DNA from 3 places in the Mediterraneibacter sp. NSJ-151 genome. Region 1 is predicted to be linked to each of the others. Evidence: predicted binding sites of a transcription regulator. Region 1 holds the regulator's gene; each other region holds the start of a gene.
The links. Region 1 encodes HrcA, which represses chaperone genes, less so after heat shock. Its sites were predicted from a motif close to TGTTAGCACTCNNNNNNNNNGAGTGCTAACA; they were not measured.

Region 1 (7,343 bases):
TGGACATGTCTGCACATTCTGCACAGTTCCAAAAAATGATTGTGACGAATAGACAACCTGACCTTTACCGCCACATTTTGGACATGTTTCCGGAGATGTTCCAGGTTTTGCACCGGTTCCGTTACATGTAGTACAAGGATCCTTTAATACTAATTCCAATTCTTTTTCACAGCCGGAAATTGCCTCTTCAAAAGTAATTCGAATGCTCTTGCGGATATTCGCACCTTTCATTGGACTGTTTGAGGCACGACCACCTCTTCTGCCACCACCGAAAATATCTCCAAAAATATCTCCAAAGATATCTCCAAAATCAGCTCCATTAAAATCAAAGCCACCAAAGCCACCGCCGGCTCCACCTGCACCACCTTCAAATGCTGCATGACCAAACTGATCATATTGACGACGTTTATCTGCATCGCTGAGGACGGCATACGCCTCAGAAGCTTCTTTAAATTTCTTTTCAGCTTCAGCATCTCCAGGATTCATATCTGGATGATATTTTTTTGCCAGAACACGATATGCTTTTTTGATTGCTGCATCATCTGCATCTTTGCTTACGCCAAGCACTTCGTAGTAATCTCTTTTTGATTCCGCCATAATCTATACTACCTTTCATTTCTCTTACTAAGTTACATAAACGTTTACAATCTACCACAAACTACAACAAATTGCAACGTGAAAATCTACGAAACCATTTGACCGGTTTCGTAGATAAAGTGTTACTGTCTACAAAATCTGTAAACAGTAACACAATGTGTTTATTTAAATGTGTCATACATTTTATTAAACTTCTTTATAATCTCCATCTACGACATCGTCACCCTGGAATCCTTCAGGAGCCGGACCTGCTTCTGGTGTAGGACCTGCCTGTGGACCTGCCTGACCAGCTGTCTGTTCATACATCTTTGTAAAGAGCTTCTGAGCACTTTCCATCAATTTATCTTTTGCAGCTTTAATTTCTGCTACCTGCTCATCTGTAGTCTCTTCTGGAGTAGATTTAGCAAGCAAATCTTTCAATGCCTGACAATCAGCTTCTACAGCTGCTTTATCAGTTGCATCTAATTTGTCACCGACTTCTTTAATCGCTTTTTCTGTCTGGAATACCATAGAATCAGCTTCATTTCTTGTGTCGATAGCTTCTTTACGTTTCTTATCCTGTGCTTCAAACTCAGCTGCTTCTTTTACAGCTTTATCGATATCAGCATCTGACATGTTAGAGCCTGCTGTAATTGTAATATGCTGTTCTTTTCCAGTTCCAAGATCTTTTGCGGATACATTAACGATACCATTTGCATCAATATCGAATGTAACTTCAATCTGTGGGATTCCACGTGGAGCCGGAGGAATTCCATCCAGTCGGAACTGTCCGAGTGATTTATTATCTCTTGCGAACTGTCTTTCACCCTGTACAACGTTGATATCTACGGCTGTCTGATTGTCTGCTGCTGTAGAGAAAATCTGGCTCTTCTTTGTTGGAATTGTTGTATTACGCTCAATCAATCTTGTAGCAACACCACCCATTGTTTCGATTGACAATGACAATGGAGTTACATCAAGAAGAAGGATATCTCCTGCGCCGGCATCTCCTGCAAGTTTACCTCCCTGAACAGAAGCACCAAGTGCTACACATTCATCTGGGTTCAGAGATTTGCTTGGCTCTTTACCTGTCAGACGTTTTACTTCTTCCTGTACTGCTGGAATACGAGTAGATCCACCTACAAGAAGAACCTGACCTAATTCAGAAGCTGTGATTCCTGCATCGGAAAGTGCACGACGTACAGGTTCAGCTGTTTTTTCAACTAAATCACGAGTTAATTCGTCAAATTTAGCTCTTGTAAGATTCATATCAAAATGTTTTGGACCTTCTGCTGTTGCTGTAATGAAAGGAAGGTTAATATTTGTTGTTGTAGCTGAAGAAAGCTCTTTTTTTGCCTTCTCTGCTGCTTCTCTTAATCTCTGAAGTGCCATCTTATCTGTAGATAAGTCTACGCCTTCTTTTGCTTTAAAATCAGCAAGCATATAATCTGTAATCTTCTGGTCGAAATCATCTCCACCAAGTCTGTTATTTCCGGCTGTAGATAATACTTCAATAACTCCATCACCAATCTCGATGATAGATACATCGAATGTACCACCACCTAAATCGTATACCATGATTTTCTGCTCTTTTTCGTTATCAAGACCATAAGCAAGTGCTGCTGCTGTAGGCTCGTTGATAATACGTTTAACATCAAGTCCTGCAATTTTACCGGCATCTTTTGTAGCCTGACGCTGAGCATCGTTAAAGTAAGCAGGTACTGTGATGACAGCCTCTGTTACTTTTTCTCCAAGATATCCTTCTGCATCAGCTTTCAGTTTCTGAAGAATCATTGCAGAAATCTCCTGTGGAGAATACTTTTTGTCATCAATTGTTACTTTGTAATCTGTACCCATCTCTCGTTTGATTGAAGAGATAGTTTTGTCTGCATTTGTTACAGCCTGACGTTTTGCAGGTTCACCAACAAGACGTTCTCCTGTTTTTGTAAATGCAACAACAGAAGGTGTTGTTCTTGCTCCTTCTGTATTTGCGATAACAGTTGGCTGACCACCTTCCATTACGGCAACACAACTGTTTGTTGTACCTAAGTCAATACCAATAATTTTTCCCATGATATTTGTCCTCCTAATTTATCATTCTAAATTTACTGATTTACTACTTCTAATTTGCTACTTTTACCATGCTGTGTCTTACAACACTGTCACGATATGTGTAACCCTTCTGGAACTCTTCCACGACGATATTCTCGCCCACCTCCTCATCTTCTACGTGCATAACTGCATTGTGAAAATCAGGATTAAATTCCTGTCCGACAGCCTCGATTGGTTTTACACCTGCTTCATCGAGAGTTGTCATTAACTGTTTGTAAATTTTATCCATTCCTTCCATGAAAGGATGTGATTTATCTTCCTCTGACACAGCTGCCAGTCCGCGTTCAAAATTGTCCACGACGGGAAGAATTTTATCTATGATATCTTTCGCTCCTATTTCGTACATCTGTTTTTTCTCTTTATCTGTACGCTTGCGGAAGTTATCAAACTCAGCCATTTGACGAGTAAGACGATCTGTTAATTCTTCAATCTTTTCGTCTTTCTTGTCTTTCTTGTTTTTCTTACCAAATAATTTTTTTCCAGATTTCTCTGTCTCTTCTAATGATTCATCTTCTAAGGTTTCTTCTTCAGAGTCATCAGCTTCAACAGCCTCTTCTGTCACCTCTTCAGATTCTTCTTCAACAGTTTGTGTGGCTTTTGCTTTTGCCTCTTCTACTGCTTCTTTTACCATATCTTCCTGACTCATTTTTTCCTCCACCAATTTTATTCTATATCCTGTTCGCTTAAATCTCTACGATTTAAAGTGTCCAGTTCATTCTTCAATGTCTGTAATGTCTTCATTACATGTTCATAATCCATACGCTTCGGACCAATAATACCGATTGTTCCACGCATTCCTTCGCCTAACTCATAAGTAGCTGTTACAACACTGCAATCTTTCATTGTCTTGACCGGAGTTTCATCGCCAATGTAAACTTGTATTCCTGTATTCTCTTCATTTGAAAGAGTTTCTGTAACCAGTTCTGCAAGCTGTTGTTTTTCCTCAAAGGCACTTATTATTTCCTGTGCACTCTGTTTATCGCTTAATTCCGGATACTTAAAAATATTTGTCGCACCACATGTATAAATTTCCATATCATCTTCTACATGAATAATATCTGCAACAGCATCCAGCACATCGCTGATTACTTTACTGTGAATACCTGCCTGATCTTTTAATCTGGCGATCAGCCCAAGGTTAATTTCCTCAATAGACATGCCATTGAGGGAAGTGTTCAGAAGCATATTCAACTTTAGCATCGTCTCATTGCCTAACTCTTCATCAACTTCGATAATCTTGTTTTTGATTACATTTCCCGTCATTACAATAACTGCAACAATCTGTTCTGGATCCACCTGTGATAATTGAATGAATTTCAATGTATTCTTATGGTTGATCGGAGCAGAAATCATGGTTGCATAATTTGTATTATTTGCAAGTACTCTCGCTGCTTGTTTTAATACTTTATCAACCTTATCAGATTTTTCTAAAACAACATTTTTCAAATCTGATAATTCTTGTTCCTTATCGGCCATCAACATATCTACATATAACCGATATCCTTTATCCGAAGGAATTCTTCCGGCAGAAGTATGTGGTTGGAAAATATATCCCATATCCTCTAAATCTGCCATCTCGTTTCGAATTGTTGCTGAACTTAAATTCAAGTCGGTTGATTTCGAAAGAGTTCTTGAACCTACCGGCTCTCCGGTTTCAAGATAATTCTGGATAATTGCTTTAAGTATAATATGTTGTCTATCTGTTAATTCTATATCCATCTTCTTAAAACCTCCTCTTTCTTCGCTATTAGCACTCCACTTATTTGAGTGCTAACACCTTACAAGTAATAAGATAGCACCTTGATTTCCGTTTGTCAACACTGTTTATCATTTTTTTATAGAAATAAAAATTTATTATATATTTCTATAAAAAAGAAAAAACTCTGACATAAACAATCAAAGTTTTTCTTACTTTTATTAGTATTTGATTTTATGAAAGTAAAAATTCAGATAATACATAATTGCTGATATCCATTCCTCTGTGAGTAAGCATGAGATTATCTTCTTTACTTATTATCAATTCATCTTCTTCCAACCTTTTTATTATACTTCCATAAACTTCCCCAATTTCTTTACCAAAAAACTTGTGAAACTTATTTTTTGAAATTCCAGCTGTTTTTCTCAATCCCAAATACATAAATTCTTCCATTTGATTTTCTAATGTTAAGTATTCATGTTCTATTTCAATCGCTTGTTTTTGATTAATGGTTTGAATATATTTATCTCGATTCTTAATATGATTGAAACGGATTTGTTCTTGTATTTCTGAAGTATTTTTATTTTGAATGGAAATCAGAGAGGCTGCACCAGCACCAATTCCAAGATATTCCACTCTGTCCCAGTATCCAAGATTATGCCGACACTCTTTTCCCGGGTATGCATAATTGGATATCTCGTAGCGGTGCATTCCACAACTTTCTAACATTTGAATGGTCATCTCTCCCATTGTATATTCATCATCTTCGGAAGGAAGTTTCCAGTCACCCGCATCAAATTGACCTTTACAATACCACTCATAAAAGTTCGTTCCTTCTTCTAATATCAAACTATATGCAGAAATGTGTTCAGGGTTAAGTGTTAGAATCTTTCTCAGTGTATTTTCCCAGCTTTTTAAAGTTTGTCCAGGAAGTGCTGACATCAGATCAATATTTCTATTCTTAAATCCTGCTTGTTCAACAGCTTCCCATGTATTTAAAAAATCTTCGTAAGTATGAATTCTTCCCAACATTTTCAATTCTTTATTTTCTGTTGATTGCAATCCGATACTCACACGGTTGATACCTGCCTGTTTATAGCTTCTTAATTTTTCAATGTTTACAGTTCCTGGATTCATCTCCATTGTAATTTCTGCAACAGGATCGATGGTAAAAATCTGATTTAGATTTTCAAAAATTAGTTTCATCTGATCTGCTGTCAAAAGAGACGGTGTTCCTCCTCCGAGGAAAACCGTCTTTACTATATATTCTTTTGCAAAATCTTTATAACGATTAATTTCTTTACATAAAGCCTGAACATAAGCATTTAATTCTTCTTTTGTTCCACTTGCAGAAAAGAAATCGCAATAATTGCACTTTCTTACACAAAATGGTATATGGAGATATAATTCTAATTCTCTCTTCATATTAATCTTCATCTAATTTCAATACACTCATAAATGCTTTTTGTGGGATATCTACATTTCCGACTTGACGCATTCTCTTCTTACCTTCTTTTTGTTTTTCGAGAAGTTTTTTCTTACGTGAGATATCACCACCATAACATTTAGCAAGAACATCTTTTCGCATTGCTTTAACTGTTTCTCTGGCAATTACTTTTCCACCGATTGCTGCCTGAATCGGGATCTCAAACATTTGTCTTGGAATTTCCTGCTTTAATTTCTCACACATTTTGCGTCCACGTTCATATGCATTAGAACTATGAATAATAAATGAAAGTGCATCCACTTCTTCTTTATTAATAAGAATATCCAATTTGACAAGTTCTGAACGCTCATATCCTAACATCTCATAATCAAAAGATGCATAGCCTCTGGAACGAGATTTTAATGCATCAAAGAAATCATAAATAATTTCATTAAGTGGAAGGTGATACGTTAATACAGCTCGTTTTTCTTCAATGTATTCCATTCCCTGATATACACCGCGGCGTTCTTGACATAAATCCATAATTGCGCCTATAAATTCCGAAGTTACCATTATTTCAGCTTTTACAATTGGTTCTTCCATATAGTCGATCTCAGACGGATCCGGCAGGTTTGTTGGATTTGTGAGTTCTATTAAATCACCATTTGTCTTGTGCACTTTATAGATTACACTCGGTGCTGTTGTTACCAAATCCAGATTGTACTCTCTTTCTAAACGCTCCTGGATAATTTCCAGATGAAGTAATCCCAAGAAACCACAACGGAATCCAAAACCTAACGCAATAGATGTTTCCGGTTCAAATTGTAGTGCTGCATCATTTAACTGCAGCTTCTCCAATGCATCTCTCAAATCAGGATATTTTGCTCCATCAGAAGGATAGAGCCCACAATATACCATTGGATTTACTTTTTTATATCCTGGCAAAGGTTCTGCACATGGATTTTGCGCATTTGTAATAGTATCTCCAACACGAGTATCTTTAACATTTTTCAAGCTGGCTGTAATATATCCAACCATTCCTGCTTCCAGTTCATCGCAAGGGATGAACTGACCTGCACCAAAATACCCAACTTCAACTACATCGGCCACAGCTCCTGTAGCCATCATCTTAATCGGAGTACCTTTTCGCACATTACCTTGTTTGATTCGGCAAAATACAATAACTCCACGATAAGAATCATATACAGAATCAAAGATCAAGGCCTGTAAAGGCGCCTTGACATCACCTACCGGGGCTGGTATTTTCTCAACAATTGCTTCTAAAACATCCTCTACATTAAGACCTGTCTTTGCTGAAATCAAAGGTGCATCTTCAGCTTCAATTCCAATTACATCTTCTATTTCTTCTTTTACCCTCTCCGGCTCTGCACTCGGAAGATCAATTTTATTAATAACCGGCACAACATCAAGATCATGATCCAGTGCAAGATATACATTTGCCAATGTCTGTGCTTCTACTCCCTGTGCTGCATCTACAACCAAAATAGCACCATCGCAAGCTGCCAGACTTCG
Region 2 (7,343 bases), on a different contig from region 1:
AATGTCTCTCCACCTTTCGTTCATGTTTAATCAATTTATTTGTTCAAAAAAGAACTGTTTATTTTTAAATTGTTCATTGTTGAACTGTTTATCTATAAACAAGTTTATCACAATTATTTTTGTATTGTCAAGAGAAAGCCAAGTTACTTTGGTTCATTAGATTGCTATTTAGTTCAGAACAGCCCACAAGCCAGAAAAGACTATGCACTCCTGCTCAGCTTCGTCGGACAAACCCGACTCCAATTCGCTGGATTGCATAGTCTTTTTCTTGCTTTGTAGTGTATCGTGATTGAAATAGGTGGAGCGATGAAGGATTTACTTTTCTGGTGCCTGATGTATCTATATCATGAGGTTATTTGCTTGTACAGATGTCTTTGTGGCAACTGATGTATCTGCAAGACCTTGATATTCGTTATTGCAGATGCTCTTTTTTAGACCGTTGTATCTGCAAGACCTTAATATTTTCTGTTACAGATGCTCTTTTCTTGACCAATGTATCTGCAACTTGCTTTTCTTCGAACTTGCAGATACTTTTAAGCCTGCCTGTCATGTAAAATTACATCTGCATCTTGCCTTTTCTTGGATTTAAAGATACTCCCTTTACAAATTTTGCATCTACATCCCACATTTTCGATAACGTGAAGATGCTCCCCAGTAAAATTACGCATCCTTAACTTGCTCTTTCAATGCTTTGCAGATACTCCCTATCAAAATTTTGCATCTTCAATTCCCCCAAATCCATTATCTCAGATACCTTCCCCAAATACCCTTTGCGTTCTATTTACTTCACAAGTTGAGCCGATACATTACTTACAAAAAAATTGATATAAGAAATTCGAGCGAATATGGAGTGAGCGTTGGAGACACTTAGAGCGTAAATTTTTGCGTTAATGAATTTGAACGAACGTGTTTGAAGCTGCGTAGCAGCAAGTTTGAGTTCAAATTCATTTGCTTTTAGCAAAAATTTACGCTCTTATGTGTCTCCCGCTCATGGAATCTGAGCAAGAATTCTTATATCAATTTTTTGTAAGGAACGTATTGCCACCTAATGAACTAAATAGCAAGCAAATTCTTAATTGCCTCCATATAAATCAGCACAGTTTCCTCCATCTCAGAAACAAGAATAAATTCATCCGCACCATGAATACGATAATCCATACCAACCTTCTCCGGTCCAAATGCAATTATATTTTTTAATGATTTTGCATAAGTTCCACCGCCGATTACCATTGGTTCATTCTCTGTATCTCCAGTCACATCTACATATGCTTTATATAAAGCATTTACAAGTGGTGATTCTCTTGGATAAAATAATGGATCTCCGATTTCTAATATCTCAATACGTCCATTTTCGTCTTCTAATTTGTCTTCGCACATTTTACGGACATCTTCTGCCTTCAATGTCACCGGTACTCGGATATCAATTGTGCATGAAATAACACCATCTTCTGTCTTAACTATTCCATTACAAAATGTCAAATCACCATACTGATCTGCTATTTTCAGTCCTACACCTGCGCCATCACACGCAGTACCGATATGCGTATTATAGAACTTCACAAAATCATCTTCAAAACCTGCTTTTTCAAGACACTCACATGTCACACCTGCTGCATTTACTCCAAGAGTTGGGGTACTTGCATGTGCCGGTACTCCTTTTGCATAAATGCTGATTTCTCCGTTTTCTTCTGTCAATTTATATTCCTGAAGTTTTGTTTCAGCAAATGTTTTCTCAAGTTTATCTTTCAGACCGGCTTCACTTGGAATCACTGTTGTGCATGTATCACATACAGCATTTGAAACAAATCCACCATTCATGGAAATGATTTTTGTGTTTTTAGAATACGCCATCATAGCCATGTGTCCTTTTTCACCATGGATACATGGATAGCTTGCATCCGGAGTAAATCCACAGGATAATTCTTCTGCGACCTCATTATAGTGCTCCATACATTTTGATCCATTTTCTTCATTACATCCCATAATGAGACGGACACGTTTATTCATTTTAATTCCAGAATCACGCAACAATTTCATTGCATAAAGTGCCTCTATAACCGGACCTTTGTCATCTGTTGTTCCACGTCCATATACATAATCTCCATCTCTTGTAAGCTTAAATGGATCATAATTCCAGTCTCCACCTACCGGAACAATATCAAGATGTCCTGCGATTCCGATGATTTCTTCGCCCTCTCCCATCTCTGCATATCCACAATAATTGTCCAGATTTACTGTTTTAAATCCAAGCTCTTCCGCAATCTTAAGTCCTTCCTCCAGAGCTTTTGCAGGTCCCTCGCCAAATGGTTTTCCTTCCTCTGGTGTCCCCAGCTGAGAATCAATTTCTACCAATCTCCCCATATTTTCCAACATTTCTTCTGTCAATGCATGAATTTTTTCTTTCATTTCTCTATTCCTTTCTACTTGTATTTTCCCCTTTGAATTGCAAATATTTTTTATTATAACAAATATCCACATGCTTTACAATTTTCGGCAACATTTTCAACACAAATCCATTATTTTTCTACTCATTTCCTATCTCGAAAATCATAATTCGTTCACGTTTATTGTTTCCTTCAAACAAATCCATACACTCGATCTCGTCAACAAATGTCAATTCATCTACCGTCATCAGATACGCAATATACTCATCTGACGGATAGTAGAAAAACAACAACATTTGTCTTGGTTCTGCATAATATGATTGAACAATTCGAGCTATTACATTTCTCAATATTTCTATTGAAAATGGATTGAAGAAAAACATCCTGTCTTCTTGTTTTTCTAATGAATATGTTTCTGCTTTTTGAAGTAAAAATTCGGTTCTTGAACCGGAAACTGCAGTGTCTTGATTATTACAGACATCTTTGTAAATCCGTTCATCATATTCTATTCCGACACTTTTACATCTTGTCTGATAAGATAAGAAAAAATCAACCCTGCCCTTTCCACAACCATAATCGATCACGCAATTATTTTTCTTGATATACCCGCTGTTTGCCAGTCTCTCAAGTACACAATATGGCGTAGGTTCATACGGATAGCAATATTGGTCTGCTTTTGTATCATCTCTGCCACTTGTTTTTATTTTTAACAACTTATCCCAATTATACTCATTTACATTCGACATTTTTATTTATTTCCTTTGTGTAAAATGGAAAGGCTTTTGTATAAAGTAAAAAAAGACCTTACACTCTGCCTTTATCGTAAATATTATAGCATAGTGTAAAGTCTCTTTCTATTATCCGCGTGTACTATTTTTTATCACGCACACGCTCTCTGATATTCTTTTAATTTTTCTTTTGCTTCTTGATTCAAATATTTCGGCACTTGAATTTCCACTGTGACATACTGATCTCCATGCACGGATGCATTTTTCATGGAAACAATTCCTTTTCCTCTTAATCGAATCTTGCTTCCTGACTGTGTTCCTTCTTTAATCTTGCACATCACATCGCCATACAACGTGTGTACTCTTGCTTCGCCTCCGAATACTGCTGTTGTATATGGAATTTGTATCGTTGTATAAACATCCAAACCTTTTCGTTCATATCCCGGTTTATTGGCAACTGTCACTTTCAAGAACAAATCTCCGGCTTCGCCGCCCTGAAATCCCGGCTGGCCTTTTCCTCGAAGCCGTACACTTTTTCCGGTATCAATACCGGCCGGAATGTGTACTTTTAACGACTGACTGCTTCCATCTGATGGATTTTGTAATGTAATTATCTTATCACAGCCAAATGCTGCCTCATCAAATCCTACTGTTACATCTGCGTGGATATCGGAACCTTTTTGTGGTGCATTTTGATAATATTGCCCGCCAAAGCCTTTGCTTCCGCCACTTCCAAAGCCTTTGAAACCACCGGTACTTCCGCTTCTAAAACTGCCAAAACCTTTGCCGCTTTCATCACCATGGAAGATATTTCCAAACATATCATCAAAAATGTCTCCCCTGTCACTGCTGTTGAAATGATATTCGTGATAAGCGCCATTCGCATCTTGATATGCTCCGCTGTAAGAGCCGCCAAAACCAGAACCATAATTTCCTGCATTACCTTGATATGCTCCATTTGGTGCACTTCCGTCAAATGCTGCATGACCAAACTGATCATACATTTTTTTCTTTTCTTCGTCACTTAATACATTGTACGCTTCTGTAACTTCTTTGAATTTCTGTTCTGCTTCTTTATTTCCCGCATTCGTATCAGGATGATATTTTTTTGCAAGCTTCCTATAAGCTTTCTTGATCTCTGAGGCACTTGCACTTCTACTAACCCCTAATACATCATAATAATCCCTCTTTGCCATTCATATCACCTCCTGATATTTTTTCAAAGCATTGCCTTAACAGCATCTATCAACTTATTTCAAATCAACAACACGTAAAATTTTTCTCTTATTTAGAAAAAGCTCCCCAGGACTTCCCAGGGAGCTCTTTTTATCCTATCCCTCAATGGTTACAAAGTGGTTCGCTTCCACTTCTTTCTTCTCCTCTTTCTTCGGGATATCGAGTGTCAAAATACCATTCTCAAATTTTCCATGAATGTCCTTCTCTGTAACGCCTTCGCCTACATAGAATGTACGGCTTGTGCTTCCTGAATAACGTTCCTGTCTGAGATATTTTCCTTTCTTCTCGTTATCGTCTTTTTCAAGACCTTTCTCTGCACTGATAGTCAAATAACCATCTTTCAATTCTACCTGAACCTGATCTTTCTTGAATCCTGGTAAATCTACTACCAATTCATATCCATCATCATGTTCCTTAATATCTGTTCTCATTACATGTGCTGCATGTTTTCCATACAACTTTTTCTCTACATCCGGGAATGAAAAATTCATCCAGTTATCCCAATCGTTCCAATCATTTAAAAAGCTTTCTCCAAAAATACTAGGTCTTAACATAAGTCATCTCTCCTTTTTTTGAATCCATATATGTTAGCACTTTTGATTATCAAAAATGTTGTGTTCTTGAACTTTCAGATCTGAGGCTTTCTCTTTTATTTCCCTCTTCCTTTGTTCTAGTTGTACTATAGCACCTATTATTAGCACTGTCAATGGGTGAGTGCTAATTTTTTGTGAAGATTTTGTGAACGCTACAAGTCATGCAAAATGCCATCGACAGTTATGGCTTCCGCTACTGCGGAATTATCCATGTTGCCGACGGCACACCAAGAAATGCTTATGATTTAGTTTGATTTTCATCGTGACGTATTCGCATGTAAAATTGCTGCGCAGTGCCCTATCCGGCAATCAGCATACACAGTGGCATTGTCAGGATTGAAAGCAGCGTTGTCACTGTAAAAAGCTCTGTCGCATAATGATCATCATGCTCATACATAATCGCCATCGTAATCGTCATGGCACCGGCCGGACACGCTGCAGTCACTGCGGCTACTGTCCGCATCTGATCATCAATCGGCAGAAATCTCAGTAACAAACAGAACAGACCTGCCGAAACGATCAGGCGCAGTAACGCCACGAAAAAGAGTCTTCTTTTTGTCAAAACCTCCTTAAAATTCAGCTGTGTCATAATCGCGCCGGACAAAAGCATCGCCAGCGGCGTATTCATATCGCCAATGGCACCCATTGCAAAATCAATACTTTCCGGCAGACGAATCTGAAAAATAAAGAATACCATACCTGCGATGACCGCAATGAGGCACGGATTAATCAGCTTCTTCAGCTGAAAACCACCTTTATCCAACAGCATGATGCCATGTGTCCAGCAGAAAATATGAAAAACGGCGACAAACACGGTTGCATAGATAACACCGATATTTCCAAAAAGCGCATAACCAAGCGGAACCCCTATAAATCCACAGTTATCATAGGTCACTGCAAACTTCTCAATTGACAGATCATACCCTTCTCTCTCATGCAAAAGGAAATGACCAATCATAATGGAAATCAGATAACTGATGACGGCCAACACAAAAAGAAGGCCCATTTTTTTCAGCAACTCACTGTCATACTCCATCTGAAAGGAAGTAAAAATCAAAATAGGATTCACAACCAGTGTACTCAGTCTAGACAAACGCTGTTTTGTATAATCATCAATGATTCCCATCTTATAACAGATCACGCCTACAATCATAATAATAAAAATAGAAATAATCTTTCCAAATACCGTTGCAACTATCATTCGCTATGCTTCGCCTTTCTCTTTAACTGTCCATTTTTTCAACTCATATAATACTACATACCGATATTACCGGTCAACAAGCCGATCAGCACCTTCATGTCGATGACGTGAATGAAACCTTGCAGATCTGCTCCGCATTACACTTCAGAACAACCGTCGGCGCATATTCCAATCTGTTTTTCAACGTCACGCCGCGAATCGTCAGCGGCTGAAAAAGATGCGGATATAAATTCTGATTCATACTCATCCCCCATTATTTACTGTCAAATATATCACTATGATTCTTATCTTTACTATGAGTATAGCAACAGAAAATGGTGTTGTAAAATGCCCGTTTTGATATTGAGATATAACCGCGGCGACATAACTTATTACATTTTTGCATCCGATTTATTTAAAACCCTAAAAGCAGCGAAAGGCCACAACCCAAATGGGCTGCGGCCTTTTTGATTCAGGACTTGCTTAGAATTCCTGCGCTTCATATACATTTATTTTTTACTGGATAGAAATATATTTCTTCTCTTCTACAGCAGGTTTTGCTTCTTTCTTAGGTACGAACAGTGTCAGAATACCATGTTCAAAGGATGCCTTGATATCCTCTTCTGTGATATCTTCGCCAACATAATAGCTTCTCTGACATGCGCCTGCATAACGCTCACGTCTGATGTACTTGCCTGTCTTCTTGTCTTCCTTATCTTCATCAAGACCCTTTGCTGCACTGACGGTCAGGTAACCATTATTCAATTCAGCCTTAATCTCGTCTTTCTTGAAGCCCGGAAGATCAATCTCAAGTTCATAGCCATTGTCCAGTTCCTTGATATCTGTCTTCATCAGATTGCCTGCATGGTGACCATACAGTTTCTTCTCTGCCTTATCTTCTGCTCTGTTGTCATAATAAAATGGAAAATCAAAGAAATCATCAAATAAATTATTGTTAAAAATGCTAGGTAACATAAGTCATATCTCCTTTTCAATCAAATATCTATATTCCAATCTGTTAACTGTTATTGTCTAAAAACATCTGAGCCGATGAATCATTATCCCTCAATGGATATATATTTCTTCTGCTCTACTGCAGGCTTTGCTTCCTCTTTCGGAATTTCAAGCTTCAAGGTGCCATCCTCGAACTTAGCCTTGATGTCTTCCTGTTTAACACCTTCACCAACATAGAAGCTTCTGCTGCATGAACCGCTGTAACGTT
Region 3 (7,343 bases), on a different contig from region 1:
TACTACAAAAATTAAGTATACTTGTCAAGAGTAATCTCGCACCAAAATTTGAATTATTTGTTCTTTATTTTATACCCATTATTTTTGCTAATATTCTTTTATAACCCTATCTATTAAACCTGTCAAAATCACTTCCTGATATACCGAAAAAGAGCCCGGTACGTTGTACCGGGCTCTTCTCTATTTTCAATAGAATGTTTATTACATCATACCCATTCCGCCTGCTCCACCAGCTGGCATTGCAGGAGTATCTTCTTTAATTGTTGAAACAACAGACTCTGTTGTTAATAATGTAGATGCTACACTTGTTGCATTCTGTAATGCACTTCTTGTAACTTTAGCTGGATCCAGAATTCCTTCTTTTACCATATCTACATACTCTTCTTTATATGCATCAAATCCAACTCCTGGCTCTGATTCTCTAACTTTATTAATTATAACAGATCCTTCCAGTCCTGCATTATGTGCAATGTGGAACAATGGTGCTTCCAGTGCTTTCAGAATAATCTGAGCACCTGTTTTCTCATCGCCTTCCAATTCATCGGCAAGTTTTGCAACTTCTTTTGAAGCGTGGATGTATGCAGAACCACCTCCTGCGATAATTCCCTCTTCAACAGCTGCTCTTGTAGCATTCAAGGCATCTTCCATACGAAGCTTTGCTTCTTTCATCTCTGTCTCTGTTGCAGCACCAACACGGATTACAGCTACTCCACCTGCCAGTTTTGCAAGTCTTTCCTGTAATTTTTCGCGATCGAAATCTGATGTTGTCTCATCGATTGCTTTCTTAATCTGTTCAACTCTTCCGTTGATAGCTTCTTTATCTCCACAGCCATCTACGATAACTGTATTCTCTTTCTGAACTTTTACAGATTTTGCACGTCCAAGCTGATCCATTGTAGCCTCTTTAAGATCCATACCGAGTTCTTCTGAAATCACCTGACCACCTGTCAAAATAGCGATATCCTGAAGCATTTCTTTTCTTCTGTCACCATATCCCGGTGCTTTTACAGCTACTACATTAAATGTTCCACGCAATTTATTTACGATCAATGTTGTAAGTGCTTCTCCTTCGATATCTTCAGCAATGATCAAAAGTCTTGCTCCTGACTGAACAATCTGTTCCAAAACAGGAAGGATATCCTGAATATTAGAAATCTTCTTGTCTGTAATTAAAATATATGGATCATCCAGAACTGCTTCCATCTTCTCCATATCTGTTGCCATGTAAGCTGAAATATAGCCACGATCGAACTGCATACCTTCCACAAGGTCAAGCTCTGTCTGCATTGTTTTAGATTCTTCGATTGTAATAACTCCATCGTTAGAAACTTTTTCCATTGCATCTGCTACCATCTGTCCGACAGACTCATCTCCTGAAGATACCGCTGCAACTCTTGCAATCTGCTCTTTGCCTGTTACTTTGCTGCTCATATCTGCAATTGCTTCTACAGCTTTGTCTGTTGCTTTTTTCATACCTTTACGAAGTACGATTGGGTTAGCACCTGCTGCCAGGTTCTTCATTCCTGCATTAACCATTGCCTGTGCGAGAACTGTTGCTGTTGTTGTACCATCTCCTGCCACATCATTTGTTCTCGCAGCAACTTCTCTGATAAGCTGTGCTCCCATGTTCTCAAATCCATCTTCAAGTTCAATTTCTTTTGCAATTGTAACACCATCATTCGTAATCAGTGGTGCTCCAAAAGATTTATCCAATACTACGTTTCTTCCTTTTGGTCCGATTGTTACTCTTACTGTATCAGCAAGTTTGTTCACACCTGCTTCTAATGCTGCTCTGGCTTCTGCACCATATTTAATTTCTTTTGCCATGATATAACTCCTCCAATTCTATCTTGCAAATTCTGCTTCTCATTTTAAAAAGCGGATACTATTCTCCGCCTTTTTATTCTTCTATGTTATGCCTCAACGATTGCTAAGATATCGCTCTGTTTTACAACGATATATTTCTCGCCTTCCAGCTCTACGTCTGTTCCTGCATATTTAGAGTAAATAACTTTATCTCCGACTTTCACCTGCATTGTTACTTCTTTTCCATCTATATTACCGCCAGGTCCGACTGCAATTACTTCTGCTTCCTGTGGTTTTTCTTTTGCCTGTCCAGGTAATACAATACCAGACTTTGTTGTTTCCTCTGCTTCTAACTGCTTCAATACAATTTTATCACCTAATGGTACTAATTTCATTGTAATTCCTCCTTAAAAAGCTATTTATTAGCACTCATTTCTCTCGAGTGCTAACCCATGAATATAAAATAACACTCTGCTAACTATTTGTCAACAGAGTTTATAAATTTTTTATCTATATTTATTTATTCTTTCTGTCTAAAACATAAAACCCGTTTTCAATCCGAAATACCAGTATATTACCGTTTTCTGACTGATAACGTTCTTTTACTACTCCACTGCAGGATAACAGTTCTGTTCTAGTTGAAATATAACACTGATATTTTGCATCAAGTGAAATTGCTTTAAGATCGTTCTCTCTCAATTTCAAATAAATATAATCTTCTTCCATATCGTAGCGGAACACCTGACAACGATGTGTTGCATCATCAAATACTCCATCCGCCGAAATTGTTTTTATCATTTGCAGCGCAACTGCATTTCCTTCGTACATTTCCGGTCCTCCTTTATATTATTCTACACCTTTAAAAATTATGAATGAATCTTTTTTCTGAAAACGAAAGGGCATCAGAATACTGATACCCTTTCTGGTTGAACTTTCAAATTACATTCTTTCTTTTTTAATCTTCTCTAATTCTGTGAATACATAATCATTCAACACTTTGATATAAGTACCTTTCATTCCTGAAGAACGCGATTCAATAACTCCTGCACTTTCAAATTTGCGCAATGCATTTACGATTACTGATCTTGTAATTCCGACGCGATCTGCAATCTTACTTGCCACAAGGATTCCTTCTGTTCCATTCAATTCATCAAAAATGTGAACAATTGCCTCAAGCTCTGAGAAAGATAATGTACTGATCGCAGACTGAACAATATGCTCTTTTCTTGTCTCTTCTGCACTTTCCTCATTAACAGAACGAAGCATCTCAAGTCCGACTACCGCTGTTCCGTACTCACTCAAAATAATGTCGTCAATCTCATATCCTTCATTTTGCTTGTAGATAAATAACGTTCCAAGACGCTCTCCTGCAATGTCGATTGGTGTGATAATTGCCTGATAGCCTTTCACAACATCCCCTGAAAATCCAAGAGTCTCAAGATTGACATTCTCTTTTGTAGATAAAATGCTAAGCAAACGTTCATTCAGCATCTTATCGATATGAGCGCCCACACGTTCTTCCAATAATTCTTTGATTTCTTTTACATTGACTGATTTACTTGTACCTAAAACTTTTCCTTTTTTACTTACAACCAGTACATTCGAATCAAGAATTTCTGTCATGACAGCGCAAATATCATTGAATACAACCTTGCTCGAATTATTGTTATGCAATAATTTATTGATTTTTCTTGTTTTATCTAATAACTGTACACTCATCATTTTCCTCCATGTCCGAATTGTATGTACAACTCATATTAAATCACCATATAAGGGTATATTATCATACAATTCCTAACTTTTCAATCAAAGTGCTCATATTTTTTTCGAATATTTCAATAAACTTTTTATTATGCGTTCTCTTTTTCAATCGTCTCTACGTATCCGCATTTTTCATCGGCACAAACCAGCTTATTTCCCTTTTCAACCATGTATCCTCCACATTTCGGACACTTCTTTTTCGATGGTTTCTGCCAAGACATAAATTCACATTCCGGATTATTCTCACATCCGTAGTAACGTCTTCCTTTTTTCGTTTTTCTGATTACAACTTCCTTGCCGCAAACAGGACACGGAACTCCAATCTTCTCAAGATATGGTTTTGTATTTCTACATTCCGGGAATCCGGGACATGCGAGGAACTTTCCATGTGGTCCATATTTTACAACCATATTACGTCCACACTCTTCGCATATCACATCTGTAACTTCATCTTCAATCTTAACACTCTCCAGTTCCTTTTCTGCAATTTGAACTGCTTCATCCAAATCCGGATAGAAATTACGGATTACTTCTTTCCATGCGACCTTTCCTTCTTCTACCATATCCAGAAGCCCTTCCATATTTGCTGTAAAGCTCACATCCACAATACTTGGAAAGGACTGCTTCATGATATTATTTACAACCTCTCCGATTTCTGTCATATACAGATTTCTGCCCTCTTTTGTAACATATCGTCTTGCAATGATCGTTGAAATTGTCGGTGCATACGTACTTGGTCGTCCAATTCCCTGCTCCTCCAATACCTTTACAAGAGATGCTTCTGTATAATGTGCCGGTGGCTGTGTGAAATGTTGTTTTGTTTCATCCTCTTTCTTTGTAAGAACAGATTCTGTACTCAATCCGTTCACAAGAACATTACTTACTTCCTTTTCTTCATCAGCCTCTGTATAAACTGTGCGGAATCCTTCAAACACACATCTTGATGTAGATACTGTAAATACATACTTTGCCGCACCGATTTTTACAGAAGTTGTTTCAAACACTGCTGGTTTCATTCTACTTGCAGTAAAACGTTTCCAAATCAACTGATATAATCTAAACTGATCTCTTGTCAAAGAGTCTTTCAATGATGCTGGTGTTCTTGTAATATCAGAAGGTCGGATCGCTTCATGCGCATCTTGAATCTTCTTCCCTGTCTTTTTCTCTGTACTGCCTTCCGTCACAAACTCGCTGCCATAAGTCTCTGAAATATAACTTCTTGCTGCTGCATCTGCTTCCTCTGAGATTCGTGTTGAATCTGTACGCAGATAGGTAATGACACCGACTGTTCCATTCCCTTTGACATCAATTCCTTCATACAATTGCTGTGCAATACGCATTGTCTTCTGTGTTGCAAAATTTAACACCTTTGATGCTTCCTGCTGCAATGTACTTGTTGTAAATGGCAGAGGTGCTTTTCTTGAACGCTCCCCTGTCTTTATATCTGTCACTTTATATTCTACATTCTCCAGCTCTTTCAAAATCTGATTCATCTCTTCCTCTGAATGAATCGTTATTTTTTTATCAACCGTTCCATAAAATTTCGCAGTCAATGGGCGTTTTTCACCTTTTACTTTTAAAATTGTATCCAATGTCCAATATTCTTCCGGAATAAATGCATTAATCTCATCTTCACGATCTGCAATAATACGCAGTGCAACAGACTGTACTCGACCTGCGCTCAAGCCTCTCTTCACTTTTGCCCAAAGCAGTGGACTGATCTTGTATCCAACCATACGGTCCAATGCACGACGTGCCTGCTGTGCATCCACAAGATCCATATCAATCTCTCTTGGAGCTTTTAATGATGCTTTGACTGCATTTTTTGTGATCTCATTAAATGTAATACGACGCATCTTCTTGTCGTCCAATTTTAACGCCGCTGCAAGATGCCAGGAAATAGCTTCTCCCTCACGGTCCGGGTCAGTTGCAAGAAACACTTTATCAGCTTTTTTTGCTTCCTTTCTCAGATTTGCAAGAATATCTCCTTTTCCTCTGATCGTAATATATTTCGGTTCATAATCATTCTCCACATCGATACCGAGCTGACTCTTTGGGAGATCCCTTACATGTCCATTTGAAGCTGCCACTGTATAATTGCTTCCTAAAAATTTCTTGATTGTTTTTACTTTTGCAGGTGACTCCACAATAACAAGATAATGTGCCATAAAAACATTTTCCTCCATTATAGGCAGAATTTCTGCCATTCATCTAGCTTTCTCATACTTTTATATAATAATTTTTTGATATTTCCCGAATTAAGCCTTGTATCTGTAATGCACTCAAAATTTGAAAAACGATAGAAACCTGTAGTCCTGTTTCCTCCATAATTTGATTCGCACTTTTAGGATAAAGACCAACTGAACTATACACCAAATTTTCCTTTGTTTCAAGCACTTTTTTCTTTTCTTGTTCTTTTTCTTTAAATTCGACACCTTCTGCTACATTTATAATCCCAAGTTCTTCCAGTAATTGTTCCGGTGATAACAATATACCTGCACCTTGCCATATAAGCCGGTTACATCCCGAACTCAAAGCACTGTTGATTGGTCCGGGCAATGCATAGACATCTCGCCCTTGCTCCAGTGCCATATCAGCAGTAATCAATGAGCCGCTTTTTTCTCTTGCTTCTATAACCAATAACACATTTGAAAGACCGCTGATAATTCTGTTCCGTTTTGGAAATTGGAATCCCAAAGGTGGCGCTCCAAGTGGAAATTCTGATAAAATTCCACCACCTTGTTCGATAATATCATGATACAGACCGATATTTTCTCTTGGATAACAAATGTCCACACCATTACCAAGGACTGCAAATGTTTGTCCGCCTCCCATCAATGCTCCTCTCTGACTAATTCCATCAATTCCTTTCGCAAGACCGCTGATGATTTGCACCCGATGTTGTGCAAGCTGCTGTGCAAATTCAAAAGCATATTTTTCTCCATATGGCGTACACTGTCTCGCTCCTACAATTCCCACACTATATTTTTCTGTTGTTGGCAAACTTCCTTTATAAAATATCGCATATGGTCTGTCTGGTATCGACTGCAATTGTCGTGGATATTTTTCTTCAAACCGTAAAACAACAGAAACTCCTTTTTTCTCCAACTCTTCTTGCACATAATCCGGATTCAACTCCTTTTGCGCCTGTTTTATCACATTTTTTTCCTTTTCCGACAAAAAATTTAGTGTGTTTAATTCTGTTTCTTCTATATAATAAGCACGCTTGGCAGAATTCATATGCTCTCTCAATTTATGTTTTTTATTATCTGACAAATTCTGAATAGAAGCCAGCCAATATTCATATTTTTTCTCATTTTGTATCATTTCTATTTCCCCCAATATTTTTTATCCATAGCCCGATATCCTATGGCCTCCTGCAAATGTCTCAACTCAATATTTTCTGACTCATCTAAATCTGCAATTGTACGTCCTACCTTCAATATTTTATAATATGTTCGTGCAGTTAAACCGAGCCTTGAAAATGCCTGTCGCATCATTTGTTCTTCTTTTTTTCCAAGTCTGCAATATTTCTCTAGCTGTTTCCCTTCCAATTCTGCATTCGTTAAAATTCCTGTTGATTGGTATCGTATTTGCTGTATTTTTCTTGCTTTTGAAACACGTTTTCGTATCTCTTCAGATTTTTCTTCTCTTCTTTTTTCTTTCAAAACCTGATATTCCACTCTCGGTGCCTCCACACATATATCCATCCGGTCAAGGAATGGCTGACTTAATTTTCCGATATATTGCTGTATTTCTCTTTCTGTACACCGACA

Region 2: a site for HrcA is predicted at 5,041-5,071, ahead of LQE94_RS11655 (Hsp20/alpha crystallin family protein). Genes of this name have one in related genera too.
Region 3: a site for HrcA is predicted at 2,227-2,257, ahead of LQE94_RS09655 (co-chaperone GroES). Genes of this name have one in related genera too.

What each region holds. Positions count from the first base shown of each region.
Region 1 is NZ_JAKVPP010000003.1:161,990-169,332, forward strand. Features, by position in the region: gene dnaJ (molecular chaperone DnaJ) at 1-597, opposite strand, end outside; gene dnaK (molecular chaperone DnaK) at 784-2,649, opposite strand; gene grpE (nucleotide exchange factor GrpE) at 2,699-3,334, opposite strand; gene hrcA (heat-inducible transcriptional repressor HrcA) at 3,352-4,407, opposite strand; gene hemW (radical SAM family heme chaperone HemW) at 4,619-5,809, opposite strand; gene lepA (translation elongation factor 4) at 5,811-7,343, opposite strand, start outside.
Region 2 is NZ_JAKVPP010000011.1:11,390-18,732, forward strand. Features, by position in the region: gene LQE94_RS11640 (M20 family metallopeptidase) at 1,054-2,406, opposite strand; gene LQE94_RS11645 (SAM-dependent methyltransferase) at 2,525-3,130, opposite strand; gene LQE94_RS11650 (DnaJ C-terminal domain-containing protein) at 3,265-4,308, opposite strand; gene LQE94_RS11655 (Hsp20/alpha crystallin family protein) at 4,444-4,902, opposite strand; gene LQE94_RS11660 (AEC family transporter) at 5,240-6,142, opposite strand; gene LQE94_RS11665 (hypothetical protein) at 6,237-6,383, opposite strand; gene LQE94_RS11670 (Hsp20/alpha crystallin family protein) at 6,638-7,096, opposite strand; gene LQE94_RS11675 (Hsp20/alpha crystallin family protein) at 7,180-7,343, opposite strand, start outside.
Region 3 is NZ_JAKVPP010000008.1:30,818-38,160, reverse strand. Features, by position in the region: gene groL (chaperonin GroEL) at 202-1,827, opposite strand; gene LQE94_RS09655 (co-chaperone GroES) at 1,914-2,201, opposite strand; gene LQE94_RS09650 (hypothetical protein) at 2,323-2,634, opposite strand; gene codY (GTP-sensing pleiotropic transcriptional regulator CodY) at 2,746-3,525, opposite strand; gene topA (type I DNA topoisomerase) at 3,657-5,735, opposite strand; gene dprA (DNA-processing protein DprA) at 5,788-6,894, opposite strand; gene LQE94_RS09630 (YifB family Mg chelatase-like AAA ATPase) at 6,897-7,343, opposite strand, start outside.